3 regions of the Halomonas sp. MMH1-48 genome follow, and region 1 is predicted to be linked to each of the others. Evidence: predicted binding sites of a transcription regulator. Region 1 holds the regulator's gene; each other region holds the start of a gene.
What was found. The regulator sigma-54, encoded in region 1, starts transcription at its own class of promoters, with help from an activator protein. The targets are predictions, from matches to a motif close to TGGCACNNNNNTTGCTNT.
Positions count from the first base shown of each region.

Region 1 (2,272 bases):
TTGAGTTAACGCACGCCTGCGCCTTGAGCGCGAGCTTGTGCTTTTTCCTTGTGTTTGACGAGTTGACGATCGATTTTGTCCGCAAGGGCATCGATGGCGGCATACATATCGTTATCGAGTGCCTCGGCATGAAGGTCAGCACCGGCGGCATGTAGCGTGCACGCTGCCTGCTGGCGCTCCTTTTCGACAGATAAGGTCACTTGTACCGTGGTGATATTGTCGTAGTGTCGTTCGACGCGTTCCAGCTTTTCGTTAACGTAGTCACGCAAGGCGTCAGTCAGTTCAACGTGATGACCAGTGATGTTTACTTGCATTGACGTGCTCCTTATCCATCGGGCTGTACTTCGATTGTAACCCTTTTTACGCTATTGCAAAGCCCTTGCGGTGAGTTTGTCACGACCAAGCGTTTAACTAGCGTAAACGGCGGCGCTCGCTCGAAGAGGGAATGCCCATCGACTCGCGATATTTCGCGACGGTACGTCGTGCCACGCTTATTCCGCCCTCTTCGAGAAGCGTCACCAAGCGACTATCGGAGAGCGGTTTGCCTGAGGGCTCCTCTTGAATGAGCTTTTTGATACGTGCGCGAATGGCCGTGCTCGAGTGGCTGTCGCCGCCGTCTTGGCCACTGACTTGACTGGAGAAAAAGTATTTCAACTCGAACACGCCACGCGGTGTATGAATGAACTTCTGTGTCGTCACGCGGGAAATGGTCGACTCATGCATCTCTACGGCTTCGGCGATGTCGGCCAAGATCAGCGGCTTCATGGCCTCTTCGCCGTGCTCTAGAAAGCCAATTTGGCGAGCGATGATTTCACGCCCCACGCGCAGCAAGGTGTCATTGCGGCTAGAGAGGCTTTTGATCAGCCAGCGCGCTTCTTGAAGGTGCTCTTTCAAGAACTGGTTGTCCTGGCTCTTGTCGGCGCGTTTGATCAAGCTGGCGTAGTCGGGTTGGATGCGTAGCCGTGGAAGAGCGTCCGGGTTGAGCTCTAAATGCCAGCCTTCGTTGTCATGGCGCACGACCAGATCGGGAGTGATGTAGCTATCGTCGGTCACGCCGTAGGCGCTGCCGGGTCGGGGGTCGAGGCTGCGAATTAATCGAATGACGTCATCCAACTGCTCATCGTCCAGGCTCAAACGGCGCTTGAGGAGGCGCATATCGTCTTTGCCTAGCGCCTCCAAAAACTGTCGTACCAGCCGTTTGGCTGGCATCAATAGCGGGGTGTCTTCCGGCAACGCAGCAAGTTGAAGCATCAGACATTCGCGCAGGTCGCGAGCGAATACGCCGGTCGGCTCGAACTGCTGCAAGCGCAGTAGGGTATTTTCCACTTCCCGTTGGCTCAAGCCGTCATGACCTTGTGCTTTGAGCCCTTCACGAATGTCGTTGAGCGGCTGGGTAAGATAACCATTGGCGTCCAGCGCATCGATCAGGCTCTCCGCAATTGCATATTCCCGTGAGCTGACATCGGTCATGGCCAGTTGCCACAGCAAATGGCCATGAAGGCTTTGGCCAGCGGCTTGGCGCTCGAAGTCGGGTCCTTCGCTACCACCGCTCAGACTGCCCATGTCTTGGTAGGTGTCCGACCAGTCGCTGTCGACGGAGAGTTCGTTGGGAATGCTGTCAGACCACTCGGCCTCTTGCGGCTCGCTGACTGCCTGCTCTCCAAACTCGTCCTCTTGCTCGAGCATAGGGTTGGCGTCAAGCGCTTGCTGAATTTCTTGACGGAGGTCCAGCGTAGAGAGCTGCAGCAGGGCAATGGCCTGTTGCAGCTGGGGTGTCATGGTCAGCTGTGTGCCGATACGCAATTGGAGAGAAGCTTTCATGACCATCTGAGAACCACTCGTTAATCAGAAAGCTCCACCCTAGAGCGAGTTATGGCTACGTGCAAGTGCAATAAGCATGCCACTAAAAGAAAAGTTTGGTCAGGCCTCGGTTTAGAGCCGGAAATCAGCGCCCAGATAGACGTCGCGAACCTTTTGGTTATTGAGAATCTCCTGGGCGTTCCCACTGGCGATGATGTGGCCATCGCCAACGATGTAGGCGATATCGCAAATATCCAGGGTTTCACGCACGTTGTGGTCGGTGATCAAGACGCCGATGTGGCGTTTTTTGAGTGCACGGATAATGGTTTTGATTTCGCCGACCGAAATAGGGTCGACCCCGGCAAAGGGTTCGTCGAGTAGAATGAACGCGGGCTCGGTGGCCAGCGACCGCGCGATCTCTACTCGACGGCGCTCGCCTCCTGAGAGGCTCATGCCTAGGTTGTCACGAATA
Region 1 covers NZ_JAKRFL010000001.1:413,975-416,246, reverse strand. Annotated here, with positions in the region: gene ptsN (PTS IIA-like nitrogen regulatory protein PtsN) at 1-1, opposite strand, end outside; gene raiA (ribosome-associated translation inhibitor RaiA) at 6-314, opposite strand; gene MHM37_RS01990 (RNA polymerase factor sigma-54) at 412-1,827, opposite strand; gene lptB (LPS export ABC transporter ATP-binding protein) at 1,933-2,272, opposite strand, start outside.

Region 2 (2,272 bases), on a different contig from region 1:
AGCTCAAGCTTTTCGTCGCGGCTACCAATGTACGCACGGGCAAGCAGCGCGTCTTTCGCCGCGAAGAGATGAGTGTCGACGCCGTCATGGCCTCCGCTTGCCTGCCGTTCATGTTTCAAGCGGTGGAGATCGATGGCGAAGCGTATTGGGACGGAGGCTACATGGGCAATCCGGCGCTGTTCCCTCTCATGGAGGAGTGCAGCGCGCGGGACATCCTGCTGGTGCAAATCAATCCGATTCGTCGCGAAGAGCTTCCCACCTCCGCCTCGGCGATCATGAACCGCCTCAACGAGATCACCTTCAACGCTGCGCTGATCAAAGAGGTACGTATGATCGCACTACTCAAGCACGCTCTCGAAGAGCAAGGTATCGAGAACTGCTATCAACAGGCCCTCTTTCACCGCATTAGCGGCGACCAAGCCCTGGATAACCTATCGGTTTCCAGTAAGCTCAACTCCGAATGGCCCTTCCTTTGTCACCTATTCGAGCAAGGCCGAGAGGCGGCCGAGCATTGGCTCGCCACGCATTTCGATGCCCTTGGCAGGGTGTCCACACTCGATATCGATACGGTCTACCTACACGAATAAGCGCGCTCACGCCCAGCCACTGCCCCAACTTAGCGCACGCTGCCCAAGCAGAGTGCGCTAAACGAGCGTTAAGTGCTCTACTCTCCCCCGTCTTTGCTATTTGCCAAGCAGTCTCCTATCTAAGCAAAATCTTTAACCAACTGTTTTCACTGATTTAAAAGAGTGATGGCGGAGTATTTGCTTATTTTTTCTACATGGTGATAGGCGTGGACCAGGCCCAACAGGGTACGAGTGCGTCGGACCTGACCTTCAACGATGAAGGCATGTTCCCGTAACCACGTAACGCCTGCGCGTTGCGTCTCGACAAACTCGTTCGTACGCTGTGAGGTCACTCCCATGGAGATCCGCAACAAAGCCAACCGTATCCGGTTGCTCAATTTCTCGACGCCGCAAATGCGGGCCTTTCACCTCTCCTGGTTTGCATTCCATATCTGCTTTTTTGGCTGGTTCGGTATCGCACCACTCATGGCCGTGGTGCGCGAGGATCTCGCGCTAACGCAAACCCAAATCGGCAATACCATCATCGCCTCGGTGGCGATCACCGTGATCGTTCGGCTGCTGATCGGTGTACTCTGCGACCGTATCGGCCCACGCAAAACCTATACGGGCCTGTTGATGCTGGGCTCCATTCCCGTGATGGGAATTGGCCTTGCCGACAGTTTCGAGACCTTCTTACTGGCACGCTTGGCGATTGGCGCCATCGGCGCATCGTTCGTCATTACCCAATACCACACCACCTTGATGTTTGCGCCCAACGTGGTAGGCACCGCCAATGCCACCAGCGCTGGCTGGGGCAACCTGGGCGGCGGTACCACCCAAATCGTCATGCCGCTGATTTTCGCCGGCGTTCTGATGCTCGGCGTGAACGAAGCCCTCGGCTGGCGACTCGCCATGGTGGTGCCTGGTGTGGTGCTGTTCTTTACCGGTATTGCCTACTGGCTGTTCACACAAGACGCCCCCAATGGCAACTTCAGCGAGCTGCGCGCACGCGGTGAGCTGCCACCCGCTACCGGTGAGCACGGTGCCGCCCAAAGCTTCCTGGCGGCGGCGAAGGATATCCGCGTATGGGCACTGTTCGTCGTGTATGGGCTCTGCTTTGGCGTCGAGCTAACGATCAATAACATTGCCGCCATCTACTTCTTCGACAAATTCGATCTGACCCTGGCGACCGCTGGGCTCATTGCCGGACTCTTCGGCTTGATGAACATCTTCGCTCGCACACTGGGCGGCGTGTTTTCCGATCTGTTCGCCAAACATGGTGGGCTCAAAGGGCGCGTTCGCTGGCTTTTCATAGCGCTGGTGTGCGAAGGCATTGCCCTAGTGGCGTTTTCCCAAATGCACGTGCTCAGCCTAGCCATTGGCATCATGCTGGTATTTAGCCTCTTCGTGCAAATGGCCGAAGGCGCCACCTTTGGCGTCGTGCCCTTTATCAACAAAAAAGCCCTGGGGGCCGTGGCCGGTATCGTAGGGGCCGGCGGCAACGTGGGCGCGGTGTCTGCGGCGTTTCTGTTTCGTAGCGAAAGCTTGAGCTACCAGCAGGGCCTTTTCTACCTGGGCCTGACCGTGTTGGTACTAGCGTCTTGCGTACTGGTGGTGCGTTTTAGCGAGGCCACCGAAGCCGAAGAGGCCAGCGCATACCGTGATGCCGTCGGCGACGATACGGGGGCAGGTGCTCTCTCACTACG
Region 2 covers NZ_JAKRFL010000008.1:56,171-58,442, forward strand. Annotated here, with positions in the region: gene MHM37_RS09370 (patatin-like phospholipase family protein) at 1-587, shown strand, start outside; gene MHM37_RS09375 (NarK family nitrate/nitrite MFS transporter) at 924-2,272, shown strand, end outside.
Region 2: MHM37_RS09375 (NarK family nitrate/nitrite MFS transporter) is a predicted target of sigma-54. The motif match lies at 754-771, and genes of this name have one in related genera.

Region 3 (2,272 bases), on a different contig from region 1:
GCTGATTGGCCAACCCGCCTACCTCCCGCCCGCCCATGGCGTTGGGCTGGCCGGTGATCGAAAACGGCCCCGCCCCCGGCAGGCCGATTTTTCCGCCCGCTAGATGGCAGTTGATGATCGCGTTGCACTTGTCGGTACCGCTGGAGGATTGATTCACCCCCTGAGAGTAGAGCGTGACCACGTGAAGCTGGCTGGCAAACCAGTAATAGAAGGTTTCCAGGCGTTCAGGATCCACATCACATTCGCGAGCAACGGCTTCCACGCTGCCTGCACTCTGCTTGGCAGCGCCCAGCGCGTCGTCTAACCCCTCGGTGTGGCGTTCTAAGTACACGGCATCCAATCGGTTATGGTCGTCCATCCACGCCAGCAGCCCGTTGAACAGGTACGCATCGCTACCCGGACGAATACCCAGGTAAAGATCGGCCATTTCACAAGTGTCGGTCACGCGGGGGTCGATCACCACGACCCGCATCAACGGGTTGCGCTCTTTGGCTATCTTCAAACGCTGATAGAGCACCGGATGATTCCAGGCAAGGTTGGACCCCACCAGCACCACCAGTTCCGCTTCTTCGAGGTCTTCATAGCTGCAGGGTACCGCATCGGCCCCAAAGGCGCGTTTATAGCCCGCCACGGCGGACGCCATGCAGAGCCGCGAGTTGGTATCCAAATGCGGGGTGCCCAAGAAACCTTTGAACAGCTTGTTGGCGACGTAATAATCTTCGGTCAGCAGCTGGCCGGATAAGTACGCCGCCACCGTCTGCGGGCCATGGGCAGTGCGCTGGGCCTGCAAGCGTTCGGCGGTGACGGTGAGTGCTTGCTCCCAGGAGACCTCCTGTCCATCCACGCGGGGCATCAGCAAGCGCCCCTGTGCGCCGAGCGTTTCGTGCAGCGCGGTGCCTTTCACACATAGGCGGCCGTAGTTGGCTGGGTGCTCGCGGTCCCCCTCGACGGCAATGAGCTGGCCGCTTTCAAGCGTTGCAGTCACGCCGCAGCCGACGCCGCAGTAGGGGCAGGTGGTTCGGGCGAGCCGATTGACCTGTGGCATGGCAGTTTCCTCCCGCGTTAAAAAGCAAAAAGCGCCCAAGCCAGCTTCAAAAGAAGCCTGCCTGGACGCCGTTGTCTCAGGGGCACCATTTACCCGGTGCCGTACTCATCAGTGATTTGCTGCCGTTGGTATTGTTCGACGCAATTTATGGTTGTGATCGTTATGAGCAAAGACCCTGCACTGAGCCGTTGTTCCTTGTTACTTGAACAAATGCAAACCCTGCGCCCACTCGGCCTTAAAACCATTAAATATTATAAAAACAATAACTTATAAACATGCTTGTATTTTCATTACTCGCTAAAGGAATGCTCTTTGTCGAATAAGCGGCTAAAGGGGGTGCATGAATCGTCGCTCAAGCACCAAAGTAGGGCACGCCCACTCAACTATGCGCGGCCCACCGAATCCTCAAAAACGCTTAATACGCTGATTAAGCTGAATTAAATCCACCTGCGGCAAGAGCTGGCGGGCTTTTTGCTGACCACTAGGATAAGACAGTTCGGCAACCAACGGCGGTTGCTGCGCGTTATCGACGACGCCAACGGGCAACGACGCCCCTGACACTCCCTTCTTGAGAGGGCTGTGCCAGGGGCGTTTTTATTTGCTGAACATGATGCTTCAACCAAAGGAGCTACCCATGGAAATCGCTTCCCGGTGCTCACAGACAGACCACCTCGTCATCATCGGTAACGGCATGGCGAGCCAGCGACTGCTCGACGCGCTGGTTCGACATCCCCAGCGCCCCCACCGCATTACGGTGGTGGGTGAGGAGCCGGTGCCTGCCTATAACCGTATTTTGCTCTCCCCTTTATTGGCAGGCGAACTGGCGCCCGAGGCGCTCACTCTGCAAGACGCCTCCTGGTACGCCGATAACGACGTCACGCTGATACTTGGCGACCGCGTGACCGCCATCGACCGCGAACGCCGCCTGCTCATCACACATCGCGGCAACACGTTACGCTATGACCGCTTGGTCTTGGCCACTGGCTCGCGCCCCGCGCTGCCAGCGGTGCCCGGCATCACGCTCGACGGTGTTCACACGTTTCGCGACCTGCGCGACGTCAGCGCCTTGGAAGCCATTGCTCGGCAAGGCGGCAACGCCGTGGTGATTGGCGGCGGCTTGCTTGGGCTGGAAGCCGCCGAAGGGCTGCGCAAACGGGGCGGACGCGCGCTCACCGTCAGCGTTTTGCAGCGCAGTCATCGGTTGATGAACCGTCAGCTAGACACCAC
Region 3 covers NZ_JAKRFL010000008.1:84,037-86,308, forward strand. Annotated here, with positions in the region: gene MHM37_RS09490 (nitrate reductase) at 1-1,045, opposite strand, end outside; gene MHM37_RS09495 (FAD-dependent oxidoreductase) at 1,680-2,272, shown strand, end outside.
Region 3: MHM37_RS09490 (nitrate reductase) is a predicted target of sigma-54. The motif match lies at 1,255-1,272, and genes of this name have one in related genera.